Regions from separate parts of the Paeniglutamicibacter sp. MACA_103 genome, predicted to be linked through region 1. Evidence: predicted binding sites of a transcription regulator. Region 1 holds the regulator's gene; the other holds the start of a gene.
What was found. Region 1 encodes LexA, which represses DNA repair genes until DNA is damaged. Its sites were predicted from a motif close to TCGAACANNTGTTCGA; they were not measured.
Positions count from the first base shown of each region.

Region 2: ACIPVK_RS06925 (DUF222 domain-containing protein) is a predicted target of LexA. The motif match lies at 1,269-1,284, and genes of this name have one in related genera.

Region 1 is NZ_JBIXLN010000013.1:42,199-48,098, reverse strand. It holds gene hisH (imidazole glycerol phosphate synthase subunit HisH) at 1-215, opposite strand, end outside; gene hisB (imidazoleglycerol-phosphate dehydratase HisB) at 216-836, opposite strand; gene ACIPVK_RS08240 (histidinol-phosphate transaminase) at 950-2,071, opposite strand; gene ACIPVK_RS08235 (LysM peptidoglycan-binding domain-containing protein) at 2,174-2,560, opposite strand; gene lexA (transcriptional repressor LexA) at 2,849-3,568, shown strand; gene ACIPVK_RS08225 (ATP-dependent DNA helicase) at 3,689-5,692, opposite strand; gene hflX (GTPase HflX) at 5,685-5,900, opposite strand, start outside.
Region 2 is NZ_JBIXLN010000010.1:95,199-101,098, reverse strand. It holds gene ACIPVK_RS06930 (VIT1/CCC1 transporter family protein) at 38-1,141, shown strand; gene ACIPVK_RS06925 (DUF222 domain-containing protein) at 1,337-2,743, shown strand; gene ACIPVK_RS06920 (ROK family protein) at 2,846-3,808, opposite strand; gene ACIPVK_RS06915 (LOG family protein) at 3,805-5,010, opposite strand; gene ACIPVK_RS06910 (DEAD/DEAH box helicase) at 5,114-5,900, shown strand, end outside.

The DNA.
Region 1 (5,900 bases):
CGGCGGCCGATCCAGCGGATCGCTCCGACGTCCTTGAGCGCCTGCATGACGGCGGCGAAGGCACCCACGCCGGGAACGAAGAGCCCGTCGCACTCGAGGATGTCCTCGGGCTTGGCCGAGAGCTTGACCTGCGCGCCGGCGGCCTCAAGGGCACGGACGGCCGAGCGGACGTTGCCGGATCCGTAGTCCAGGACCGTGACGGTCTTGGCCGCCATCTACAGCGCACCCTTGGTGGAAGGGATGGCGTCGCCGATCCGCGGGTCGATTTCCACCGCATCGCGCAGGGCGCGGGCCAGGGCCTTGAACTGGGCCTCGACGATGTGGTGCGGATCGCGTCCGGAGAGCACCTCGATGTGGGCGCAGATCTGGGCGTGGAAGGTCAGCGATTCGAACACGTGGCGGGTCATCGAACCGGTGAAGTGGCCGCCGATCAAGTGGTATTCCTGGCCGGCCGGCTCGCCGCCGTGGACCAGGTAGGGGCGCCCGGAGATGTCGACCACGGCGCGGGCCAGGGCCTCGTCCAGGGGGGCGTAGGCGGTGCCGAAGCGGCGGATGCCGGCCTTGTTGCCCAGTGCGGTGCGCAGCACCTCGCCGATGGTGATGGCGGTGTCCTCGACGGTGTGGTGCACATCGATGTGGGTGTCGCCGGTGGCGCGCACCGTGAGGTCGATGAGCGAGTGCTTCGACAGCGCGGTCAGCATGTGGTCGTAGAACGGGACGCTGGTGCTGATTTCCGAGCGGCCGGTGCCGTCCAGATCAAGCTCGACAAAGATGGAGGACTCGCTGGTGATGCGTTCGAGGCGAGCGCGACGACCCGTGAGTTTTTCGGCAGACATGCACATTCCTTTAGATCAGGCGTTGAGACGAGGATGTGGGGCGGCGGCTGGCAGGTGTGCGGCCGGCAATTTCTGCAAGCCGCCCGCCGGCACCAGCGCCACCGCCCCCAAGTTTAGCGTGCGGGCGTGTGAGGACCCTGATTGAGCAGTTCCTCGAGACGGACAAGGAACGCGGTGGTTTCGTCCTCGGTTCCCGCGGTGACCCGCAGGTGGCCGGGAATCCCGACGTCCCGGACGATCACTCCGGCCTCGAGCAGTCCCGCCCAGATGGCCTTGGTGTCCTTGACTCCCCCGAAGAACACGAAGTTGGAGTCGCTGGAGGCCGGGTGCAGGCCCATGCGCGTGAGCTCGTTGACGATGCGGTCGCGTTGCACCTTGATGGCCTCGACGTTGGCCAGCAGGATGTCGGCGTGCTTCAGTGCCGCATTCGCGGTTGCCTGGGTCACGGCCGAGAGGTGGTAGGGCAGCCGCACCAGGCGGATGGCATCGGAGACTTCCGGGGCCGCGGCCAGGTAGCCGAGGCGCGCACCGGCCAGGGCGAAGGCCTTGGACATGGTCCGCGAAACGATGAGCCGTTCGCGGCCGGGCAACAGCGAAAGCGCCGAGAGCGTCCCGGTGTGCGCGAATTCCGCATACGCCTCGTCGACGATCACGATGGCGTTGCTGGCCTTGCCTGCTTCGTAGACCGCTTCGACGACATCCAGGCCCAACGCGGTACCGGTGGGGTTGTTGGGTGAACACAGGATGACGATGTTCGGCGCCGCCTCGCGGACCTGCGCCGCGGCATCGGCCGCCGAAAGTCCGTAGTCCGCCGAACGCACACCCGGGACATAGGTGGTGTCCGTCCCGGAGGCCAGCAGGGGGTACATCGAGTAGGTGGGAGGGAAACCCATGACTGAGCGTCCCGGCCCGCCGAAGGCCTGCAGGATTTGCTGGAGGACCTCGTTGGAGCCGTTGGCGGCCCAGACGTTGTCGGCCTCGAGCCCGTGGCCGAGGTAGGCCGCAAGCCGTTCACGCAGTTCGGTGAATTCACGATCGGGGTAGCGGTTCAGTCCGACGGCGGCCGCTGAGACTTCTTCGACAATGGCGCGATGCACTTCCGCGGGCAGCGGGTGCGTGTTTTCATTGACGTTCAATTGGATGGGTACGTCAATTTGGGGTGCGCCGTAGGGTTCGAGACCTTGAAGATTTTCTCGCAGGGGCAGATTTGCCAGGCGATTTAGCCGTTCATTCACGGGTCAAGTCTACGGCGGGGGCCGGTGGGCCCGAGAATCTTCGCCGGTGCCCAGGGTAATAATCGGTTCTCAATGAACCCAGGGGCTCCGGCGGACGGTGCCCTAGCTTCCGGTGGGAACGAAGAGTTCCGCGCCGGGGAGCAACACCGAGCTGTTGAGGTTGTTGAGGTCGCCGATCTGGCGGACCGCCTCGCGGGGTTCGAGCTGCGGGGCGAATTCGCGGGCAATTCCCCACAGGGTGTCGCCCTCGATGACCGTGACGGTGACGGCCTCCACGCCCAGCGGGATGTCCGCCGAGGCGTTGGCCGGGGAGAGGAACAGGCCCAGGAGCATCAGAACCGCGGCACTCACCACGAAGATGGGCAGCCCGATCAGCACGAATTTTCCGCGTCGGGTAAGCCGCAGGGGCGCCAGCGATGGCTGCGGCTCCGGCAGGTAGTCGTTGGATGTTACAAGGTGGAGCGGGGCCGAGAAAGCAGTGTTTGCCACGTCTTTGCCTTTCCTCTGAATTCGCTTTGCCGACGGGGGCCCGGGGGGCCGCAATCGAACATGCGACGATTATTCGAACGCACCTTTCGAACATGTGTTCGTAGTGCGTATCTTATTTCTAGCACTTTTCGACGACACGTGTCCAGATCCGTTCGAACAAATCTTTGAAAGCAGTGACTTTGTCTACTAGGATGGTGGTTGTGGGGCGATGTATTTACTACATCAGCCCACACCGACAATTTGCGGCACGCGCGGGCAACCGGCGACGATCGGGATGAGGCATTGACAATGACGACCGAACAACGAACCCCTCGACGCGACGCGAAGAGCCTGACCATTCGCCAGAAGAAGGTCCTGGAGACCATCCAGCGCTCCGTAAGCAGCAACGGGTACCCGCCCTCGATGCGGGAAATCGGGGATGCCGTGGGGCTTGCCAGCCTCTCGAGCGTGACTCACCAGCTCAGCCAGCTCGAGAAGCTTGGCTACATCAGGCGCGATCCGCGCCGCCCACGTGCGATGGAGATCCTGCTGCCGCTGCAGCTCAAGAACGAGGCGAAGCTCGAGGTCGTGGAGGGGCAGCCTGACCTCAAGGCGGCCAACGGGATGAACGTCTCGGACCTGACGACCTCCGCGGACACCGCGATGGTTCCGCTGGTCGGACGCATCGCCGCCGGCGGTCCGATCCTGGCCGACCAGGTGGTTGAGGACGTCTTCGCACTGCCGCGCCAGCTGGTGGGACACGGCGAGCTCTTCATGCTGAAGGTCAGCGGTGACTCCATGATCGATGCAGCCATTTGCGACGGCGACTGGGTTGTCGTGAGGCGCCAGCAGACGGCCAACAACGGCGACATCGTGGCCGCCTTGCTCGAAGACGAGGCCACCGTGAAGACCTTCCGCCAGCGTGACGGGCACACTTGGCTGCTGCCGCAGAACTCCCGATACGAACCGATCCTTGGTGACGCCGCAACCGTCATGGGCAAGGTTGTATCGGTCATGCGTTCGGTCTAGGACCGCCGCCGCAACTCATCCCAAAACACCTTTGGGGGCCGATCCAGTGATCGGCCCCCAAGGGTGTTTTTCGTTTCCATGCCCATCAGCCGCAACCGGCAGGGGCAGGGCGACGGGGACTCAGCCTTCGCTGAGCCTTTCGAGCGCGGAGATGACGGTGGCCTTGTTCGGCGTGGCCCACAGCGGTGGCAGGGATGCTCGCAGGAAGGTCCCGTAGCGTTCGGTGGCCAGCCGCGAGTCCAGCACCGCGACCACGCCCTTGTCGTTGACCGAACGGATCAGGCGTCCCGCACCCTGGGCCAGCCGCACCGCGGCATGGCTTGCGGCCACGGCCATGAAACCGTTTCCTCCGTGCTTTGCGACGTCCCGGCTCCGTGCCGAGGACAGCGGATCGTCGGGACGCGGGAACGGGATCTTGTCGATGATGACCAGGCGGCAGGCGTTGCCCGGCACGTCCACGCCCTGCCACAGCGTCATGGTGCCAAAGAGGCACGTGTCCGGCTCTGCGGAGAACTGGTCGACCAGGGCCTTCATGCTGGATTCGCCCTGGCACAGGATGGGGATGTCCAGGCGCGCACGCAGGATCTCGGCCGCTTCCTCGGCCGCGCGGCGCGAGGTGAACAGCGCCAGCGCCCCTCCGCCGGAGGCCTTGATCAGGTCCTCGATCTCCGACAGCGTCTCCTGGGACATCTGGCGCCCCGGCTTGGGCAGGTGCTTGGCAACATAAAGGATGCCCTGCTTGGGATAGTCGAAGGGGCTGCCCACGTCGACGCCGTTCCAGGTCGGTGCGCCGTCGCCCACGAGTCCCAGGGAACCGGCAACCGGCTCGAAGGCGGCCCCGATGGCCAGGGTCGCGCTCGTGAGGATCACGGTGCGGCCGTCAAAGAGGCCTTCCCGGAGCTTCCCCGCGACCGAGAGCGGCGCGACCATCAAGGTCGGCTGGCTGGATTCGTCGGGCTGGACGTAGCCCTCCCCCGGGCTGAAGTGGCCGGGCCGCGACGCCCAGATCACCTCGCGCTCCTCTGTCATTTCAAGCATCTTGGTGCACTGCTCCACCAGGTACATGACCTGCGAGCGGGCCATCTGGCGTCCGCCGTCGGCCGGGGCGTTGGCCTCGGGCTTGGAGTCGGAGAGGACCACGCGCGCGGCCTCGGCGATCTGGTTGATCGCGGCCTCTTGGTCCTCGTTCAGCCCGCGGGCCATGAGCCCGGTGGGGACGCCCTCCAGGGCACGCTGCAGGGCCTTGGCCCCCTGGTTCAGCGAATCAACACTCACCGAGCAGTGCTTGCGGGCGGCGGAGGCCGCGGTCTGGACCATGTTGACCGACAGCGGCCGGGTCACCGAGCTGGTTACGCGGTCCTGCAGTTCGTGGGCCTCGTCGATGATGACGGTGTCGAAGTCCGGAAGCACGGCCAGGCCCTCGAAGGCCGAGACGGCCAGCATGGCGTGGTTGGTGATTACGACGTCGGCGCTGGCCGCATGGGCGCGGGCCAGCTCGCTGAAGCATTCGGAGGCCATGGGGCACTTTTGGGAACCCAGGCAGTCCATCGCGCTGACCGAGACCTGGCGCCAGGCCTTGTCGCTGACCCCGGGGGTCAGGTCGTCGCGGTCGCCGGTGTCGGTGCGCTCGGCCCACTGCCGCAGGCGCACCACTTCCTGGCCCAGCGCCGAGCCGGGACCCTCGGCTCCGCCGAGCACGGGGGTTCCGGACTCGAGCGAAAACAGGGCACCCTCGTCGTCGTCCGGGTACCCGCCGCTGAGCTTGTACTGGCACACGTAGTTGGAGCGGCCCTTGACCAGGGCCACGTCCATTTCACGCGGCAGCTTGCCCTTCAGCGAGCTCAGCAGGCGCGGCACGTCTCGGCCGACGATCTGGGCCTGGAGCGCCAGCGTTGCGGTGGAAATCACCACGGGCTTCTCCGCTTCCAGGGCGTGGGCCAAGGCCGGGACCAGGTAGGCCATCGACTTGCCGGTTCCGGTTCCCGCCTGCACCAGCAGGTGTTCGCCGGATTCCATGGCCCTCACAACCTGGCGCGTCATTTCGTGTTGGCCCGGCCGGCTTTGCCCGCCCATGCTGGACACCGCTTCGTCCAACAGGGCGATGACCTCTGATTCCTCAGCCATGAATACTAAATTGCTCCACTTCTGCGGCCATGCTTTCGCGGACCTTCACCATCATGCGGGTTCCCGTTTCGGTGTGTTCGACGGCCAGGATCTCGGCCTCGGCGCCGTGGAGCTTGTTGACCACGTCGCCTCGATCATAGGGAATCATCAATTCTAGTTGGACATTGGGCCTCGGGATTGCGGCGCTGATCTTTTCGAGCAGTTCCTG
Region 2 (5,900 bases), on a different contig from region 1:
CTCCCGGGGCCGTGAACGCCCACATGAGGATGAGAGCATGACGCAACAAGCGCCAACCCCCACTCCCGCCCAGATCAAGCGCTGGCGCCAGTACCTGGCCGACGAAATCGCCGAGGGCGCGGTCTACCGCGAGCTGGCCAACAAGCGCCAGGGCGAGGAACGCGCGGTCCTGCTGGGACTTGCAGCCGCAGAAACCCGCCACGAGGAACACTGGCGCTCGCTGCTGGGCGAGCAGGCCGAGAAGCGCACCCGGCCCTCGATCCGGCGCACCATGCTCCGCTTCCTGGCCCGGCACTTCGGCTCGGTCTTCGTCCTGGCCCTGGCCCAGCGCGCCGAGGGCAACTCCCCCTATGCCGCAGACACCGATGCCAGCCGCCAGATGGCCGCCGACGAACTCGTCCACGAGGAGGTCGTGCGCGGCCTGGCCACCCGCGGCCGCAATCGGCTTTCGGGCAACTTCCGCGCGGCGGTCTTCGGCGCCAACGACGGCCTGGTCTCCAACCTGGCCCTGGTCATGGGCATCGGCGCCACCGGCGTGGCAACCACCTTCGTGCTCTTCTCCGGCATCGCCGGGCTGCTCGCCGGCGCCCTGTCGATGGCCGCGGGCGAATACGTCTCGGTGCGCTCCCAGCGCGAGCTGCTCCTGGCTTCCAAGCCCACGGAGGTGACCCTGGCCGCGGCGCCGGACCTCGACCTGGATGCCAACGAGCTGGTACTGGTCTACAAGGCCCGCGGCATGAGCGACGAGGACGCGGCGCACCGGGCCGCCGAACGCATGGGCATCTACTCCTGCGACTGCAACCCCTCCACGTCCCTGCGCTCCGAGCTCAAGGTTGCCGCCGATACCCGGGAGCACGAGGAAATCGGTTCCGCCATGGGTGCGGCTTCCGCGTCCTTCTGCTTCTTTGCCTCCGGGGCTGTCATCCCGATCCTGCCGTTCATCTTCGGCATGGGCGGCACCCCCGCGATCCTGCTCTCCGCGGTGCTGGTGGGCATCGCCCTGCTGGCCACCGGCGGCGTGGTCGGCTTGCTTTCCGGCGCTTCCCCGGCCAAGCGCGGACTGCGCCAGCTGGCCATCGGCCTGGGCGCCGCGGCGGTCACCTACGTCCTCGGCCTGCTCTTCGGCAGCTCCGTGGCCTAGGGGTCCCACCGCAGGAACAACGGCATGTGCCGCCGTTTCCCGGGATCGGGGTTTTGGCGGCATCTTTCCCGGCTGCGCCCGAGCGGGAAGGCACTCGACGGGAAGGGTGGGCGGCCCCCACCCTCACTAGAACATATTTTCTAATATTCATGAAAATATCTTCCAATTGTAGGTGACCGGTTCTAAAATAGAGGTATGGCAACGACGTCATCGAACGGCACCCCTTCCGCCGTCACCAGCGGTGGTGGCGGCAGGAACCTAGGCTACGAGGCGCTGCTGGCCGACGGGGCTGACATGGACGCCTTGGTTGCCGAACACTTGGCCCGCACCGGAACCGACGGGATCCTGTCCCTGGCCGCCGCGGTGAACGGAGCCCCGGTACTGACAGGAACCCATGAGGCGGTGACCGCCGTCGGCGCACTGGAAACCTTGAAATGCGCCGCCACGGCGAAGCAGGCCGACCACAGTGTCGCCTACCAGGATTCCCTGGTCGCCGATCGGCAGCGGGCAGGGGTCAAGGAGACGAACCCCGCCTGGGGCTCCAGCGGGGACGTTGCCCTGGCGATGCATCTGTCCCCGCGGAGCGGGGCCAAACGAACCAACGACTTCCGGATCCTCGCCAAAGATCTGCCGCGCTCCCGTCAGGGCCTGCGCCAGGGCATCATGACCTGGGACCAGGCACACGTGGTCATTAGCGGCACCCGGAACCTCAAGATCGAAAACCGGAGAATGATCGACGAGCTGTTGTGGGAGGACCCCCACACCTGCTTCGAAGCCGGGACCGCTTCGCTACGTGAGATGGTCAACTACTGGGCCCTTATTCTGGAACCTGAAACCGCCGAGCAAGAGGAAGAAGACGCCACCGAGAAGCGGTATGTCAGCGGATACCAGGTGAATGAAAACACCGTGCGGATCGTCGGCGAATTCCCCTTGGACCAGGGCGTTCCCATCCTGCAGGTACTCAGCCGCGAAACCGCTCGTCCCCGGGAGCCCGGGGACGAGCGCACCAACGCCCAGGTTGCGGCAGACACCGTCTTCGAGGCGATCACCGACACCAAGGCCACCGGTTCCCGACCAGTGGAGCTACTGCTGATGATGGACGCAGAGAGCCTCACCGGCGACGGCGACGAACCGGCGCTGATCCCGGGCCACGGATACATCAGTGCCACCAAGGCCCGGTCACTGGTGGCCGGCGACCCGGAGGACCCACTGGACACCTGGTGCCGGCGCCTCTACGCCACCCCCGACACCGGCAAGCTGGTCGCCATGGACTCCGCGGCCCGCAGCTTCGCCGGAAATCTCAAGCGCTTCATCACCCTTCGCGACCAGCGCTGCCGCACCCCTCACTGCAACGGCCGCATCGAGGAACTCGACCACGTCCTGCAGGTTCGCCGCAATGGAAAAACCACCGAGATCAATGGTTCTGGCCGCTGTCGAACATGCAACCGGACCAAGGAAGCGCCCGGCTGGCACGAGGAACCACTGCCCGGACGGGGCCGCCATTCCTTCAAAATCACTACCCCCAGCGGCCACAGCTACACCTCCACGGCTCCGCCACCACGGCCCGGCAGCGGCATGCGCCGGCCACCCCAGCGGATTTAGCCACCCGCCGCCACGGGCGGGAAACCCACACCCTACGCCACCGGGGATGCACGCACGCATCCCCGGCACACCCATGAGCCCAGGGCCGCAGGAGGCCATGAATCAGCCGGCGAGCGCCCTGCGGGCCAGGTCGGCAGCACCCACCAAACCCGCATCGGCGCCCAGCTCGGCACGAGTGACTTCCGCAAAGGGCCGGTATCCGCGCCCACTCAGGTTTTCCTGGTACGTGGCCTCGGCGGTTTCCACCAGCAACGGAACCGCGGCGCCCAGCCCACCACCAATGACGAACATCCCCGGATCCAACACGGCGGCCAGGTTCGCTATCCCCCGGCCCAGCCATTGGCCGGCCTCGATGAGCAATTCGCGGCATGCCGGATCCCCGGCCGCGGCGAGCGACGTGACAAGTTCCCCTGTCACCAGGCGGGGATCGTTCCCTGCGGCTTCGCGCAGGGCATGGGCTACCGGCGAATGGACCGCCATGAGACTGCGCCCCTCGCGGGCCAGCGCATTGCCCGACGCGTATTGCTCCCAGCATCCGCGGTTCCCGCAGGCGCAACGCTGTCCGCCGGGCACGATCGTCTGGTGCCCGAACTCGGCCGCGACCCCGAACCGTCCGCGCTGCAGCTTTCCGTCGATGACGATCGATCCGCCGATCCCCGTGCCGAGGGTCAGGCAAACCACGTGGTCTTGCCCGCGGGCGGCACCGAAGCGGTATTCGGCCCAGCCGGCGGCATCCGCATCGTTGCACAGCAGCACCTGCCTGCCGGTGGCCGCCTCGAGCTTCTCGCGCAGCGGCTCGTTGCGCCAGGCCAGGTGCGGTGAGAAAAGCACCGTTCCTCCGGCCTGGTCAATCCAACCGGCAGCGCCGACGCCGACCGCTGCCTCCGGATACGCGGCGCCAAGCTCGGCTACCAGTGAAGCCACGTTGTCCAGGACCCCGGCCGGGTCGTGTCCGACCGTGGCGTGCCGGGCATGCAGGGAAACCCGGCCCTGGCCATCGACCAGCCCGGCGGCAATCTTGGTGCCTCCGATGTCGATGCCAATGGCGGGCGCCGCGGGACTCACGCCAGCCCCCGCACACCGGAGATCGAGCCGTCGTTGAGCTCCACCAGGATGCTCACGGCCTCGGCCGGGTCATCGACCAGGAAGACCTTCTCCTCCATCGCCCGGCCCCGGGACAGTTCTGCCAGCAGCGGGTAGGCCGGCAGCGTCCGGGTCCAGTGTTCGACGCCCACCAGCACCATCGGGCTGATGCTGCCTTCGGCCCCGTAGAAGTTCTCGCAGGCGTCCTGGAAGATTTCCTGCACCGTCCCGGCGGCGCCGGGCAGGAACACGATGCCCCCGGAGCACTTTTCCAGCAGCACCGCCTCGCGGGTGGCATTGGCAAAGTACTTGGCGATGTGGGTGGCGAACATGTTCGGTGGCTCGTGCCCGTAGAACCAGGTGGGGATCCCCAGGTTCGCCAAGCCCGAGGGCCAGCGCTTGCGCACCAGTGCGGCGGCACGCGCCCAGCGGGTCACCGACGGGGCGAAGCCGGGCTCCGCCGCCAGCATCTCCAGCGCCTCGGCCAGGTTCTCGGCGCTTCCCGCGCCCAGGTAGGCACCCAGGTTCGCGGCCTCCATGGCCCCGGGCCCGCCGCCGGTGGCCACGATGAACCCCGCACCGGAGAGCGCGTGGCCGAGCCGAGCCGCCGTCGCGTATCCGGCGCTGCCGCGCTGCTGGGCGTGCCCGCCCATGACCCCGACCAGCGGGGCGTGGGCCAGCGCGCCGTCGCGGATCTGGGATTCCAGCCGCGAACCGATGGAGTGGTCGTGCAGCGTGGAGGACAGCGCGGCGTTCAGCGCGTCGTGGGCCCCGGCCCCGTAGCGGTGGGAGAGCCAGGCATAGATCCGCGCGTCGGGCACCGACTCGTAGTGCCCGGCCTCCAGGCCTGCATAGAGCTCTCCCCCGGAGTACAGCTCCCCGCGGTAGGGGTCGAAGGGCAGCCCGGGGATCTCGGGGAACACCAAGGCCCCGCCCCCGCGCAGGCGCCGCTCGATCTTGCCCTCGATCTCGCAGCCCATGAACACCGAACCGGCCGAACGCAGCTTCTCCAGCACCGCGCCGCGTGCACGCAGGTCCACCGACTGCACGTGCCAGCCGTGCATCGAGGCGGACAGGCGCTTGTCGGTGAGGGCAAGCGCGGTGGCCGCGTGCCGGTCGAAATCGGCCAGCGACGCAATCTCGATGACGCGCGGGAGCGGGTGCAGGGCCGGAGTGCTGTTCATGACAACTTAGACTAGGCGACTTTTGGGTCCCGGGCGCGCAATCATGTTGCATTTGGACCCGTCCGGGTTCGTGCTGGGGTGCCGAACGTGAAACGATGGCAGGATGACCGAATCTGCTTTTCCCATGGTCGACGCGCGTGAAGTCCTGCGTGTCGTCGGCGGTGTCTCCTTCACCCGCGGCAAGGTGCTGGCCACCGACGCCGCGCTGAGCGAGTTCCTGTGGGATCCGGATGCGCAGGTCCTGGCCGGAACGGTCTCCGAGGACGGGGAGCCCGCACGCGCCGCGCGCATCGCGCTGGCGATGAAAAAGGGCGAGCGCGTCATCGACGACGCCACCTGCCCCTGCGGGGAAGCACCCAAGTGCCGACACGTGGCGGCGGTGCTCATCTACTCCAACTCGATGCACCTGCGCGCCAAGGACGTGGTGTACCGCAACACCGCGGTCGCGGTCCCGGCCTGGCAGCAGTCCCTGCAGCAGCTGCTGGCCCCGGCCCCGGCGACGGCCAAGTCCCTGGGCGGACCGAATTCCAAGCACCCGGTGCTGCAGATGGGCCTGCAGTTCGAGCTGCAGGACACCACGCTTTCGGCCCACCAGCAGTGGGCTCCCGGCTCCGGGGTGGGGCAGCTGAAGGCCGCCTCCCGGCGCTGGCGCCTGGGCGTGCGCCCCGTGGTGCGTTCCGGGGACGACCGCTGGGCGCGGTCGAACCTGCGCTGGAACACCATCAGCTTCAAGACCTTCGGGTTGAACCTGGATGTCGAACAGCACCGCTGGTTCTGCCAGTTCGTGCCGCTGCACCGCGCCAAGGGGGAACTCTACTTCGGCGAGGACAACGACTGGCTCTACCTCGACGAGTACTCCTCCGCCCTGCTCTGGGAACTGCTGGCCGAGG